DNA from 2 places in the Neptuniibacter marinus genome. Region 1 is predicted to be linked to the other one. Evidence: predicted binding sites of a transcription regulator. Region 1 holds the regulator's gene; the other holds the start of a gene.
What was found. The regulator FliA, encoded in region 1, starts transcription of late flagellar genes. The targets are predictions, from matches to a motif close to CTAAAGTTNNNNNNNNNNCNGCCGATA.
Positions count from the first base shown of each region.

Region 2: a site for FliA is predicted at 4,624-4,650, ahead of ACOQOE_RS13965 (flagellar protein MotY). Genes of this name have one in related genera too.

Region 1 is NZ_OZ245004.1:695,385-703,189, reverse strand. It holds gene ACOQOE_RS03280 (chemotaxis protein CheA) at 1-869, opposite strand, end outside; gene ACOQOE_RS03275 (protein phosphatase CheZ) at 882-1,673, opposite strand; gene ACOQOE_RS03270 (chemotaxis response regulator CheY) at 1,695-2,066, opposite strand; gene ACOQOE_RS03265 (RNA polymerase sigma factor FliA) at 2,158-2,868, opposite strand; gene ACOQOE_RS03260 (MinD/ParA family protein) at 2,881-3,708, opposite strand; gene flhF (flagellar biosynthesis protein FlhF) at 3,722-5,146, opposite strand; gene flhA (flagellar biosynthesis protein FlhA) at 5,189-7,297, opposite strand; gene flhB (flagellar biosynthesis protein FlhB) at 7,440-7,805, opposite strand, start outside.
Region 2 is NZ_OZ245004.1:2,973,831-2,981,635, reverse strand. It holds gene ACOQOE_RS13995 (LysR family transcriptional regulator) at 1-244, opposite strand, end outside; gene argF (ornithine carbamoyltransferase) at 350-1,255, opposite strand; gene ACOQOE_RS13985 (aspartate aminotransferase family protein) at 1,255-2,490, opposite strand; gene grxD (Grx4 family monothiol glutaredoxin) at 2,772-3,110, shown strand; gene ACOQOE_RS13975 (peroxiredoxin) at 3,201-3,803, shown strand; gene rnt (ribonuclease T) at 3,888-4,514, opposite strand; gene ACOQOE_RS13965 (flagellar protein MotY) at 4,699-5,556, shown strand; gene ACOQOE_RS13960 (argininosuccinate synthase) at 5,716-6,942, shown strand; gene ACOQOE_RS13955 (tetratricopeptide repeat protein) at 7,065-7,805, shown strand, end outside.

The DNA of each region.
Region 1 (7,805 bases):
TCAGCCACTGGCGTTGGAGTAGGCGCTACAGCAGCAACAGGGGCGGGTGTTACAACAGCGGCTGGCGCTGGAGCAGGGACGGGTTCATGTACTGTTTCAACAATAGGCGCTTCCACAAAAGCGCCTTTACCTTGTGCTTGTAGCTCATCTAATAAAGCTTCAAATTCATCGTCTGTAATTAGCTCTGGATCGGCAGAATCATCAACAGCTGGCGGCTCTTTAGTAGCTACCGCTGCATCAGGTCCTTTACCTGGACCATGCAATTCATCCAACAAGGCATCAAATTCATCATCGGTAATAAGGCTATCATCTACAGGCGCTTCATTAACTTCCGCAGCGACCTCGGGCAAGTCACCAAGATCATCCAGCAGCATATCAAATTCATCAATTGTAGGATCCTGTGTATTAGGCGCACTAGATGTCTGTGCAGGAACAGGGTCTGGAGTTGGGACAGTTTTAGCGGCAGCAGGTTTAGGAGCTTCACCCTTAGTAAAGGCGACCAACGCTTGGATCAGTTGTGGATTGGCTGGTTCGAGCTCCTCTCCATTGCGCACAGCTTCAAACATAACATTGACACTATCTAAAGCTTGGAGCACTACATCCATGAGTTCCGAGGTAACTTTAATATCGCCATTACGCAGCATATCAAACAGATTTTCAGCATTGTGGCAGCAATCAACCATAGGCTCTAATTGCAAAAAACCAGCACCGCCTTTAACTGTATGAAAACCTCGGAAAATAGCATTGAGCAGATCACTATCGTCAGGACGTTGTTCCAGATCGACTAACTGTTCGGATAATTGCTCAAGGATCTCTCCTGCCTCAACAAGAAAATCTTCAAGAATTTCCTGATCCACTTCCAAACTCATATGGCGCTCCTCTTAAAAACCCAGACTGGATAACAAATCATCAACTTCATCTTGATCACTGACTACATCAGCGCTATCTTTCTTGATTTGTGGTCCTTCAGCCTGAATAGGATTCTTATTATTAGTCTGTTCATTTTCAGACTCTGTGGACATGTCGACGCCCGATATTTTTTCCACCTGTGCCGCCATTCCCATCAATGCAACAAGATGGCTTTCAACATTAGTGACGAGATTGATCACACGTCTAATCAACTGGCCAGTAATATCTTGGTAACTCTGAGAGACAACAATATCCGTTAATTCTTCACGTAATGTGCTGATTGTTTGTTCTGATTCTTCTTTGACTGCACAGGTTCTATCGTAAACGCCATTAAGCGATTTATGCTCTTTTTCCAACTGCCCAACTAATAACAATAAGTCTTTAAACCGCTCGCTTTGCTTATCTAATTTATCAACCAGAACAAGCGCTTTATCAACTCGGTCCATGGTCTCGTGGGCATTTTTTTCAGTCACTTCGATAACATAGTTCAAGTGATCAGCTGCATCAGTATCAGGCTGAGCAGTGCCATCAATTTCTAGGCTACGCCCAAGTTCACTTGAAAACGATTTAATTGCTTCATGAAGTCCACGTGTCAAATGCCCTACTTCACTAAAAAACGTTTGGTGACGAAACTCATGAAGTTCGCGAATAATCTCCATCGCATCAGGTAATTTACCTTCGTTGAGAACAGAAACAAGTTCCTGCGCCTTCAACTGCAATTCCATTTCAAAGTGACTTAAGCCATTGCCTGTTTCTGAAATCATTTAAAACTGACCTTTTATTATTTAACTCAGGCGCTCAAAGATTTTATCAATCTTTGCTTTAAGTACCGCAGCAGTAAACGGTTTAACAACATAACCATTCACCCCAGCCTGAGCGGCAGCAATGATTTGCTCTTTTTTAGCTTCAGCAGTAACCATTAATACTGGCATTGCGGCCAAGTTAGGATCAGAACGAACCTCTTTCAAGAGATCGATCCCTGTCATTCCTGGCATATTCCAGTCAGTCACTAAGAAATCAATACCGCCTTGTTTCAGAATTGGCAAAGCAGTCTGCCCATCATCCGCTTCAAGAACATTTGTCATGCCCAAGTCACGTAGTAAATTTTTTATAATTCGTCTCATTGTGGAGAAATCATCCACTACAAGAATCTTCATGTCTTTATTCAAGACCAGCCTCCAATTAACTCTGCACAACCCAGTGAGTCTACACTAAATTACCGCAATTACGTTGAGCCTTAGCAACTTATTATTGCCATTCACTTAATCGCGATCGCAATCTTAATGCTGCCTGACTATGAATCTGGCTTACCCTAGATTCACTAACCCCTAAAACCTGACCAATCTCTTTTAAATTAAGCTCTTCATCATAATAGAGCGCTAATACTAATTTTTCCCGTTCCGGCAAATTACTTATAGCGCCACTTAGTGCTTTTAAAAACGATTCTCGCTCAAAATGCTGATTTGGCCCGGGATCATCATTAGCAAATGTCTCTCCTGGCCCTTCGTGCTGAGGATTAATCATCTCTTCAAAGCTAAACAAACGACTATCAAGAGTATCTTTTAACAAATTGTGGTATTCATCCACAGAGATCCCCAACTCTTTTGCTACTGAAGCATCACTAGCATCTCGGCCTGTCCGCGATTCTATCTGCTGAATTGCCTCAGTCACTCGCCGACTATTTCGGTGTACTGACCGCGGAGTCCAATCTCCTCGGCGCACCTCATCAATAATAGAGCCACGAATGCGGATCCCTGCATAAGTTTCAAAGCTAGCACCTTTTGCAGCATCGTATCGCTTAGCCGCTTCAAGCAGGCCAATCATACCCGCTTGAATTAAGTCATCGAGCAACACTGTGGCTGGCAATCGAGCCAGTAAGTGATGGGCGATACGTTTAACTAGCGGCGCATACTGCTGAATTAACTCATCACTCGATTGTAATTGCAGCTGGTTGTACATACTGCCTCTTTATCAATCCGATGGGCGAGCTCCTTGTACAAGCCGCTCAACAAAAAACTCTAAATGACCTCGGGGCACAGCTTGAACTGGCCACCCATTTACTTTATTCGCTAATTGACGATATGCCAAGGATACTTTGCTCTTTGGAAAAGCTTTTAAAACAGCGACTTGGCGTTGCACCGCTTTACGAACATTTTCATCATAAGGGATTGAACCCACATATTGAAGCGTGACGTCAAGAAACCGATCAGTAACCGTTAATAACTTACCAAACATATTTCTACCTTCATTGTCCGTTCTTACCATATTGGCAAGGACACGAAAGCGCGTCATTTTATAATCCCGATTTAACAGTTTAATTAAAGCGTAAGCATCTGTAATCGACGTAGGCTCATCACATACAACAACTAGCACTTCCTGAGCAGCTTTCACAAAACTAACCACAGAATCCGAAATACCTGCCGCGGTGTCAATGATTAACGCATCAATATCATCAGAAACCTCATTAAAAGCATGGATTAGCTCCGCATGCTCATGAGGGGAAAGCGCTGTCATCTCCTGCGTACCGGAGCAAGCGGGTACAATTTTTAAATTTTCACAGACATCCAGCATGACCTCTTTTAGCCCACACTCACCACTTAAAACATCTGCAATATTTTTTTTCGGGCGCAAACCAAGCAACACATCAACATTAGCCAAGCCCAAGTCGGCATCCATTAGCACTGTACGATGTCCCATGTCGCTTAACGCCATAGCTAAGTTCACAGAGACATTTGTTTTACCAACCCCGCCTTTCCCACCTGTCACAGCAATTACTTTAACGGGCTTATGTTGATCAATCATTATTTCACCACTAACCCATTTTATACGCTGAGTCTAACGCGACCGCATTTTTTTCAGCTTCAATTGCTCTTTGCGCCGTAATCACAGCCCTACTTACAAGCTCATGTTTTTGAGCAATATCGATATCATCAGGTATTCGCTGCCCATCAGTGACATAAGTCACGGGTAAGCGTTTTTCCACAATTAGCGAGATCGCCTCGCCCAAACTACCTGACTCATCCATTTTGCTTAAGACACAACCATTCAACCCAAGGTTTTTATAAACATTAAAAGCTTGTTCAACGACTCGGCGCTGACTACTACAAGAAACGACTAATAGTTTTTTTAATCGCAAAGTGACACTTTCAAGCATTTCCAGCTGCGCCTCGCTATGCGGCTCTTGCGCATTCAATCCCGCCGTATCAATCAGCACGAGGCGTTTATTCTTAAGAGAGTGTAGAACATCATCTAAGCTATTTGCTGCATCAACGACCCTGACGGGGACATCCAAGATACGCCCAAATGTACGCAACTGTTCATGGGCTGCTATACGGAAGGTATCAGTTGTCACTAAGGCTAAGCTAGAACTGCCATATTTCAATACATAGCGCGCCGCTAGCTTACCTATAGTGGTTGTTTTACCTACACCTGTAGGCCCTACAAATGCAACCATACCACCACGTTCAATAAAATCCTCGCCTAGTACAGGAATAGAATCCGATAAGCGAGACAACGCATTTTTCCATGCTTTATTAGGCGGCAGCCCCACCTCCATTGAACCTAAAAGATGGGCTGATAATTTTTCACTAACACCTAACATTTCCAACTTTCGCTGTAATGGGGGTTTTGAAAAACCAGAATTAACATTTGATCCTGATAAAGCCTGCTGACTTAATAGATTTTTGAGCTGCTCAATTTCATTCTGCATTGATCTAATTAAGCTACCTCCCCTCTCCTCTTCAGGCTGAGGGATTGATAGTTCTTCACGCAGATCAAGACCAAGATCAGCATCATCAAGCACCGAACCTGTCATGAAGTTTCGGTGAGCGGCATCCGCTTTCTTCTTCTGCCTCTCTTTAAGTGAGGCTAAGATTGCGCGCAGCTCATCATCATCATTATCAAGCTGCCGGTTAACTTTGCCAGATGTGTCATAATTTTGACCACTCCCCATCTCAGCTTCAGCGATCTGCATTCGGGCCTTTTGCAATTCACTTGCCAGATCCCCTTTTTGACCATGAGTTAAGACGTCAATTTGGCTTTGCCGTTTTTGCTCTACTTTCTTCTTACGAGAAAACTCGTGTTGTGCCGCCTCATAATCATTTTCATGGGCAGCAACAACCTCAACACCACCCGCAACGCGATGGTTCGATACAATGACGGCATCAGGACCTATTTCATCCCGGACCCTACGCATGGCCTGGCGCATATCTGGTGCGAAGTAACGTTTTACTTTCATATCAATTCCTTATCGGCCAAATAAGGCTCAGCTAAAATATACTTAACCATTAACTTCACCTCCCACCGTTGCAACGATAGTGACCTTTTTATTTTCAGGAATTTCCTGATAGGAGAGCACATGGATCTGATGCTCGCCATAACGAACAAACTTGGACATTAACGGTCGAACAGGCGCTGCGACCAATAGCACTGAAGGACGCCCCATCATCTCTTGCTGTGTAGCTGTTTCAGACAAAGACGTTTGTAATCGCTCCGCCATACCCGGCTCCAAAACTAAACCGTTATCTTGCCCCTGCTGCACAGAATTCAACAATAGTTGCTCCAGCTGTGGAGCCAAAGTAATAACAGGCAGCTCAGGTTCTGAACCATTAATATTCTGAACAATTAAACGAGCTAAGGAGATTCGGACTGCCGCTGTTAATCCGAGGGGATCTTGAGTACGGCTCACGGCATCAGCAAGAGATTCCGCAATCGTTCGAAAATCTTTTAAAGGGACCTGTTCCATTAGCAAGTTCTGCAATACCTTCAGCAACACACTGAAAGAGAGCTTTCCTGGGACCAATTCTTCCACTAACTTAGGTGAGGTTTTGGTCAACATATCCAGCAGCTGTTGCACCTCTTCATGCCCCAACAACTCATGCGCATGCACTTGAAGCAATTGATTTAAATGTGTAGCTACGACCGTGGATGCATCAACTACCGTGTAACCTAGAGATTGCGCCTGCTCTTTTTGTGACTGTTCAATCCAGATCGCGTCGAGACCAAAAGCAGGATCTTTTACTTCAACCCCCTGCAACTTACCAAAGACCTGACCGGGGTTTATCGCAAGTTCTCTATCTGGATAAACTTCAGATTCCCCCACTACAACACCCATTAAGGTAATGCGATACGCACCGGGCAAAAGATCAAGATTATCTCGAATATGGACCGACGGGACTAAAAAACCAAGATCTTGCGATAGCTTTTTACGAACACCCTTGATTCGGCTTAATAACTGACCTCCCTGCATCTTATCGACCATAGGAATTAAACGGTATCCCACCTCAAGGCCGATCATATCCACAGGCATCACATCATCCCAATCAAGGTCTTTCTTCTCTGCCTCATCCTCTTGCGGTAACTCTGCTTGTTCTTTTACCTGCTGCGCTTCCGCTAAAGCTTTCTTTTTCTCTTGCTGTATAACCCACCATGCTCCCCCGCCTGAAGCTGCAGCCAGTGACAAAAACGCCACATGGGGCATACCGGGGATTATCCCCATAATGGTCATAATCCCCGCAGAAACTGCAAGTGCCTTAGGCGAAGCAAACATCTGCGAGATAACCTGTTTACCCATATCATGGGAAACATTTTGTCGAGTTACCATGATCGCTGCCGCAGTAGACAATAACAGTGACGGGATCTGTGCAACCAAGCCATCACCAATGGTCAGCAGTGAATAGAAACGCATAGCCGTTTCAAAATCAAGGTCATGCTGAAGCATCCCTATACCCAAACCGCCCAGCAAGTTGATCACTAGAATCAAAATACCCGCAACAGCATCGCCTCGAACAAACTTTGAGGCACCATCCATTGATCCGTAAAAATCTGCTTCTTGGGTCACATCTTGACGACGTGCGCGCGCTTCCTCTTGACCTATAAGACCTGCATTCAAATCAGCATCGATCGCCATCTGCTTGCCGGGCATCGCATCCAATGTAAATCTCGCACTTACTTCTGATATACGCCCCGCACCTTTAGTCACTACAACAAAGTTAATAATAATCAGAATAAGGAAGACAACAAAACCAACCACATAGTTACCGCCAACAACTACCTCACCAAAGGCTTCGATGACCTTACCGGCAGCATCACCACCCTCATGGCCAGCCAAGAGAACCACACGGGTTGACGCGACATTCAAAGAGAGGCGCATCAATGTTGCAATCAGAATAATGGTCGGAAAAATAGCAAAATCGAGGGGGCGATCGGAGTAGACACAAACCAGCAGAACAACAATAGAAAGAGCAATATTAAACGTAAACAATACATCTAACAAAAAAGGCGGAACGGGCAGTGTCACCATCGCCAAGATAACAAGCAGCAGCAAAGGCACACCTATATTGCCTTTACTTAATCCGCGAACATTATCGAGAATTACCGCTTTATCCACCCAAACCCCAAACCGTCAAAAAAACATCATTTAAAAGTATCATTCGACCAACACAGCACATACTTACACAGACAAACAAAAAATACGCTGTTTTTTTGACGAACAATCACACAATGGCAAGAAAATGCAATTTTCGAGCCATTTATAGATCATCTTTAAACTCATCAGGAATAGGCAACTCATCTACCTTAACCTCTGTAGGTCGCTCAGCTTGTCGACTTTTAAAACGCTTAAGCTGAAACACATAAGCCAGCACTTGAGCCACAGCCATATATAGCCCAGAAGGGATCTCATCATTAATTTCAGTAGAGTTATAAATAGCACGCGCCAAGGGCGGAGCAGAGAGTATAGGTACATCATTGGCTTCAGCTATCTCCCTGATTTTGAGAGCAACAAAATCTACGCCTTTAGCCACCATAATCGGCGCATTACGATCATCGCCTTCATATTTAAGAGCGACGGCATAGTGGGTCGGGTTGGTAATGACAACATCAGCCTCAGGCACAGC
Region 2 (7,805 bases), 1.5 Mb from region 1:
CGCGTTCTGTATTGCGAATCATGGGCAGTATTTCATCGGCTAGTGTCAGTAGGCGTTGGCCTGCGCTGGTAAAACAAATAGGTTTTGTTTTACGAATAAAAAGAGAGCAGTTAAGACGATCTTCTAAGTCTTTAATCTGATGAGATAGGGCTGATTGAGTGAGGTGAACTCGATCTGCTGCTTCGACAAGACTACCGGCGTCGCGTAAAGCGGACAGTGTTTTTAGATGTCGAAGTTCAACCATTTGCTCGTCTCTCTAGTGGGTGATCCTATAATCGGAATATACGCAGTATAGTACGTTGGAGCAAGAAGAGCAGGTAACCCAGAAAATTACTGTGGTTACCTTGCTTTATTTGACAAGTAGAAACTCTAATAATGCTTTTTGCGCATGCAGTCTATTCTCAGCTTCATCGAATACGACCGAACGAGGATCATCCATCATATCGATACTAATTTCTTCGCCGCGGTGAGCTGGAAGGCAGTGCATAAATAAAGCATCTTTATTCGCATGGTCCATCAGTGCTGGAGAAACTTGAAAACCAGAAAATTTCTTTTCTCGTTCCTTTTGTTCCTCTTCTTGACCCATGGAGGCCCATACGTCGGTGACGATCAGGTCGCTGCCTGTAACTGCTTCTTGAGGAGAGCGTGTAATAAATACACGTTCTTTATTTTCCTCAACCAGCTCCATATTTGGATCAAACCCTTCTGGGCAGGCAATATTAAGTTTGAAATCGAATTGTTTTGCCGCATTAATATAGGAGTGGCACATGTTGTTGCCATCACCGATCCAAGTCACGGTTTTTCCTTGAATCTCACCGCGATGTTCAAAGTAAGTTTGCATATCTGCAAGCAGTTGGCAGGGGTGGTATTCATCGGTCAGTGCGTTAATAACCGGTACAGATGAGTTGGCGGCAAAGTCTTCAACCAGCTGGTGGCTAAATGTTCTAATCATGACCACATCAACCATGCTAGATATAACTTTGGCACTATCGCTAATTGGTTCGCCGCGGCCTAACTGTGTATCCCGCGGGGATAAAAACATTGCGTGGCCACCAAATTGCGCCATACCTGCTTCAAAAGAAACACGGGTACGAGTCGATGACTTTTCGAAGATCATCGACATTACTTTGCTTTTTAGTGGCTCATAGACTTCGCCGCGATTCCTAATTGCCTTGAGTTCGCTTGCGCGTCGGATCAGGCGGCCTAGTTCAGTTGAGCTTAGGTCATTTAGTGTTAAAAAGTGTCTAATAGTCATTATACTCTGCGGTCGCCATTGGGTGCTTCTGGGAGATCATTTGAGCTGCGTTCATCAGCCGCATAAATCCTAATAATTTGTGAAAGCGTGTTGACCAAAAGTTCAGCTTCGCTGTCGGTCATTGTTAGAGGAGGGAGCATCCTTACGACTTTCCCGCCGCCAGTAATATTCAATAGAATTCCTTTCACTTTTGCTAAGACTGCCAGTTCGCTACCACCGTCGGTGAGTTCTATCGCGATAAGCATGCCTTTGTTGCGGATCTCTTTAACGTACTCGGCTGTACCGATTTCGCTGCGGAAACCCTCAGCAATTTTATTGCCTAATTTTTCTGCGCGGTCACATAAATTCTCATTCATAATAGTGTTCACGACAGCAAGTGCAGCGGCACATGCAAGCGGGTTACCACCATAGGTTGAGCCATGAGTACCAGGAGAGAGAATAGTAGCGGCTACACCGCGCGCTAAACAAGCGCCAATAGGTACGCCATTGCCTAAGCCTTTGGCTGTTGTGACAACATCCGGCAGAATATTATTGTGTTGATAGGCGAAATATTTACCCGAACGGCCATTACCGCTTTGTACTTCGTCGAGCATCATTAGCCAGTTATTTTCGTCGCAGATGGTACGAATTTGGTTGAGGTAATCATCTGCAGGTATATGAATACCTGATTCGCCCTGGATCGGCTCTACTAGAACCGCAACGATATTTGGATTGTTTGTTGCAATGGTTTTGATGGCGTCAATATCATCGTAAGGGGCGCGTACAAAACCACTAACGAGAGGCTCGAAACCCGCTTGGGCTGAGCGATTACCTGTAGCACTTAATGTAGCCATGGTGCGGCCGTGGAATGCGTTTTCCATAACGATAATGGCAGGGTTGTCAATGTTTCGAACTGTGTGGCCGTAGCGGCGAGCAATTTTTATCGCAGCTTCGTTGGCTTCGGCACCAGAGTTGCCGAAAAAAACATTTTCCATACCCGAAATTTGGGTTAGGCGTTCTGCCAATTGCTGCTGATTGGGAATGGTATATAAATTTGATGTATGAAGAAGTTTGCCTGCTTGTTCTGATATGGCATGTGTAACAGCTGGGTGTGCATGGCCTAAGCCACATACAGCGATACCGCTTAATGCATCTAGGTATTTATTACCGTTTATATCAAACAACCAGCTGCCTTCTCCGCGCTCGAACGCTACGGACAACCGGTTGTAGGTAGTCATGATAGATTCTACAGCCATGTTTATATTTCCCTACAACGCAAAAAGGCAGCCAAGGCTGCCAATCTAAAGGACGAATAATAGGCAGCTTTGATCGCTTTGGCAAGATTTTGTATCAATAAAGTCAGTAATTTTTTAGAGAGGGGACTTCGGTAGTTGATAATGATAGAAATTATTTATCGACCTAATTAAGAAATGCAAATGTACATTATCAGAGTAAGATGGTCGGATATATGGTATATTGTTCGCCACAATATCCGTGAGAAATGTTTTCAGAATTAGTAAAGAATATAGGTGTACGAATGAGTGTAATAGATACCATTAAAGAACAGCTTGAGAGTAATGATATTCTGCTTTACATGAAAGGGACGCCTCGTTTCCCTCAGTGTGGCTTTTCATCTCGTGCTTCTGAAGCAGTAATGGCTTGTGGCGAACGTTTTGCCTTTGTCAATATTTTGGAAAACCAAGAGATTCGTGCAGAGTTGCCAAAGTATGCTAATTGGCCAACCTTCCCACAGTTGTGGATTAAAGGTGAGTTAATTGGTGGTTGCGATATTATTTGTGAGATGGCAGAAAGCGGTGAGCTTGAAACCTTAATCAAAGAATCGGCAGCAAATTCAGAAGCAACGGATGCAGAATAAATTTTGAAGAAGGATGCGCTTGATTTTAAGGGCATCTTTTCTATCATATTATCCCTAACGCTAGATATCATTTAATGGAGATTTATTACAATGGGCGTACTTGTAGGTAAGCAGGCACCTGATTTCACCACAGCAGCTGTACTAGGTAACGGTGAGATTGTTGATTCTTATACACTGTCTGAAGCTATCAAAGGCAAAAAAGCGGTTGTTTTCTTCTATCCGCTTGATTTTACTTTTGTTTGTCCTTCTGAGCTATTGGCTTTCGATCACCGTATCGAAGAGTTTAAAAAGCGTAATGTAGAAGTGATCGGTGTTTCTATTGATTCTCATTTCTCACATAATGCTTGGCGTAATACGCCGGTTAACGAAGGCGGTATTGGGCCTGTTAACTACACATTGGTTGCTGATATGACGCATAGTATCTGCAAGGACTATGATGTTGAATCTGCTGGTGGTATGGCTTTCCGTGGTTCTTTCTTGATTGATGAAGATGGTTTAGTTCGTCATCAAGTAGTGAACGACCTGCCACTTGGCCGTAACGTTGATGAAATGCTACGTATGGTTGATGCGCTTGCGTTCCACCAGGAGCATGGTGAAGTTTGTCCAGCGGGCTGGAATCAAGGTGATAAAGGTATGGTTGCATCTCCTGAAGGTGTTGCTTCTTATCTTTCCGAAGAAGGCGATAAGCTGTAATTTTAGCGCTTTTATAAAAAAACCCGCTATTGCGGGTTTTTTTGTGTTTGATAGTAAAAGGGGGGGATTTATACGTGATGGTGGTTATTCGTAATCATCATAGTTATCGACCATGTCCCATCCGCCTAGCTCTTTCCAGCGGTTGACAATAATGCAAAAAAGCTCGGCAGTTTTGGTTGTGTCATAGAGTGCAGAATGGGCTTGTTTTCCATCGAAATCTATCCCCGCAACTTGGCAAGCTCTAGCTAATACTGTCTGGCCAAAGGCTAGTCCGCCTAGTGTGGCTGTGTCGAATGTAGAGAATGGATGGAATGGATTGCGTTTGATATCGGCACGATTAGACGCGGCATTGACAAAGCCTTGATCAAAAGAAGCATTATGGCCGACTAATACGGCACGTTTACAGTCATGAACTTTGATCGATTTGCGAACGGCTTTGAATATTTCTTCAAGTGCTTCGCGTTCGGGAACGGCTTCCCGATTTGGATCAAAAGGATCTATGCCTGTGAAATCAAGTGCAGATTGCTCAATGTTAGCGCCTTCAAAGGGATCAACTTGAGCTTCAAAGCTTTGGTCTATAATTAAAAAGCCATTTTCATCCATTGTGAGTGTTACTGCGGCAATTTCTAGTAGCGCATCAGTGCGGGCATTAAAACCTGCTGTCTCGACGTCTATAACAACAGGTAAAAATCCGCGGAAGCGGTTTGCCATGGGATGTTTTGTATCATGAAGGTTATTCAAGTGCTGCCCTTACTTGGCGAGGTTTCCGTTTAATCAGAGGTTATTCTAACAGTGTAATTGAAGTCACTCCAATTACCTCCTCAAGATAATGATGTTTTGGCCGAAAAGAAGTAGGTGTTGTTGTGTTTATTGAATTTCCTAGGCGGTTTATTCTGTGTTTGTTCGTTTAATTATTCCATTGATCATTTTTTTGTCTGCTTATTCTGTGCAGGCTATCACATTTCGCAGCTCGATTGATGATGCGAAATGGGACCTTGAAGCTTCAAAATTCAGTTGTCGTCTAAGTCAGCTTATTCCCTCGTTTGGTAGTGCTGTATTTGAACATGAGGCCGGTGAATCGGTGCGCTTTATCCTCAAGCCTACTGAAAATGTACATTTTGAAGATGGGGCGAAGCTCGTTGCAGAAGCATCACCTTGGCAGCCTGGAATTGCCCCTCGTTTTATTGGCTCTCTGAAGGCTGAAGAGGGCACCGGCTATCTGAATGTCAAGCCAGTGCATGCAAAAAATATGTTAGCAGCGCTTTATAAGGGAATGATGCCTACGTTTACTTCTAATCAGTGGTATGGCACAGAGGAGTCGCTCCGTGTCTCTGTATCTGCTGTAAATTTTCAATCTGCTTATTCTGATTATGTAGGGTGTACCGAAGGGCTGCTCCCTGTTAATTACCGCCAAGTTGCGCGTACTGCTATTTTGTTTCCTTCTTCTCAGTGGCGGTTGTCCGACGCTTCGCGCGAACGTTTGGATATGATTGCACTTTATGTGAAAAATGATGATAGCGTAAAAGCGATTTATGTTGATGGGCACTCAGATAGTATGGGGCGCCGTTTAATGAATCGTGATATGTCTAAACGTCGAGCGGAAGAGGTGACCGCTTATCTTATTAGTTTAGGTTTGGATCCGAATGCGATTACGACCCGTTATCATGGTGAGCGTTATCCCGTTGTTGAAAATAACACTAAGGCGAATCGTGATCGAAATCGTCGTGTGACAATTCGTTTAGAGCGAGATTAAAGCGGCCTGTTTGTTGTGATTCTATTGGTTTGAGTTGTAGTTGTTGCTTTCGAGCCGTTTCGTTACCAGCATAGTTTCTGCTATACTAGCGCGCTAAATTTGAATCATCCCTTTCAGTCGACTTCTCGGCTGAAACTGTTCGCAAGTTGGAGCTTGAGAATGTCCGAGATCAAAAAGGTCGTTCTGGCCTATTCCGGTGGATTAGACACGTCCGTAATTGTTCGTTGGTTACAAGATGAGTACAACGCAGAAGTTGTTACCTTTACTGCTGATTTAGGTCAGGGTGAAGAGGTTGAGCCTGCACGTGCTAAAGCCGAAGCGCTAGGTGTTAAAGAGATCTATATTGAAGATCTGCGTGAAGAGTTTGTACGTGATTTTGTATTCCCTATGTTCCGTGCTAATACGATTTATGAGGGCGAGTACTTATTAGGTACGTCTATAGCACGTCCGTTAATCGCAAAACGTTTGATTGAAATTGCGAATGAAACGGGTGCAGATGCTATCTCTCATGGTGCTACAGGTAAAGGTAACGATCAGGTTCGTTTTGAGTTAGGTGCTTATGCGCTTAAACCTGGCGTTCATGTGATTGCCCCTTGGCGTGAATGGGATTTGAATTCCCGTGAATCTTTGATGAATTATTGTGAAACGCACAATATTGAAGTTGATTACGCGAAAAGCAAGAAAAAGTCCCCTTACTCTATGGATGCTAACCTTCTTCATATCTCTTATGAAGGTGGTATCTTAGAAGACCCTTGGGCTGAAGCTGAAGAAGAGATGTGGCGTTGGTCTGTATCTCCTGAGAATGCTCCAGATCAGGCGACTTACCTTGAGTTGACCTATGAGAAAGGTGATATTGTTGCCATTAACGGTGAGGCAATGAGTCCAGCTACGGTTCTTGAATACCTGAACAAAGTAGGTGGCGAGAATGGTGTTGGGCGTTTAGATATTGTTGAAAACCGTTTTGTTGGCATGAAATCTCGCGGCTGTTATGAAACGCCGGGCGGTACCATCATGATGAAAGCGCATCGTGCGATTGAGTCTATTACTTTGGATCGTGAAGCGGCTCATCTTAAAGATGAATTGATGCCTAAGTATGCTAAAACTATTTATAACGGCTTCTGGTGGTCAGAAGAGCGTAAAATGATGCAGCAGCTTATTGATTACTCTCAGCGTGTCGTTAACGGTGATGTACGCGTTAAACTTTACAAGGGAGCTGTTGAGGTCGTTGGTCGTCGTTCTGATGACAGTCTTTTTGATGAAAGTATAGCAACATTTGAAGACGATGCAGGCTCTTACGATCAGAAAGATGCGGCAGGCTTTATTAAACTGAATGCACTACGTATGCGTATTGCAGCGAGTAAAGGACGTAATCTTTTAGAAGATTAAGTTGTTACTTACCCTTTTAAAAACCCCGTACTAGTCCTGCGGGGTTTTTTATTGTCCAGAGAGTCGCTTAAACTTTGATAATATCCTGATTTATATGCTACTTTTGCTGATACGTAATCTTTATGACGCCTATGGAAATTAATTACTCAGGAAAGTCGGCTCTCATTGTAGACAGTAAGCTTGAAGACCTTGGGACGCTGCGACAAATCCTGAGTCGTATAGGTGTGGGACAGATTCAGGTAGCTTCGTCGGTGAATATGGCGCTTAGTTTAATGAGGGAGTTTTCCTATGACCTCTGTTTTGCTGCCTACGATATGGGGAAAGGCGAAAAAAATGGTCTTCAGTTGTTACATGAGGCCAATGCTGAATATATTTTCCCATCATCGAGTGCGTACTTCCTTATTGTTGATCCTAAAGACGCAGAGCTTCTCTTTGGTTCTTTAGAAAACTCTCCAGATACCTACCTTTCTAAACCTTTTGATCAGGCTAAGATACGTCAACGTTTAGAAAAGTTATTACGAATAAAAGATGCCATTAAACCAATAGAGCAATTGTTGGATGAGGAGCATTTTGATGAGGTGATAGAAAAATCTGAAATACTGGCAAAACACTACCCTGGTTTAAATGTTGTGCTACAGCGTATTACGGGAATTGCTCTGATTCGTATGCGACGTTTTAGTCAAGCAAAGGCACTGTTTTTGATGTTGACTGAGAAGCGGTCCTTACCTTGGGCTGAGGTTGGGAAAGGGATTGCTTATTTTAATTTAGGTGAATATTCAGATGCATTATCATCGTTAAATAATGTGGTGAATCAGCAGTATATTTGCGTCGAGGCTTATACATGGTTGGCTCGAACCCATCAG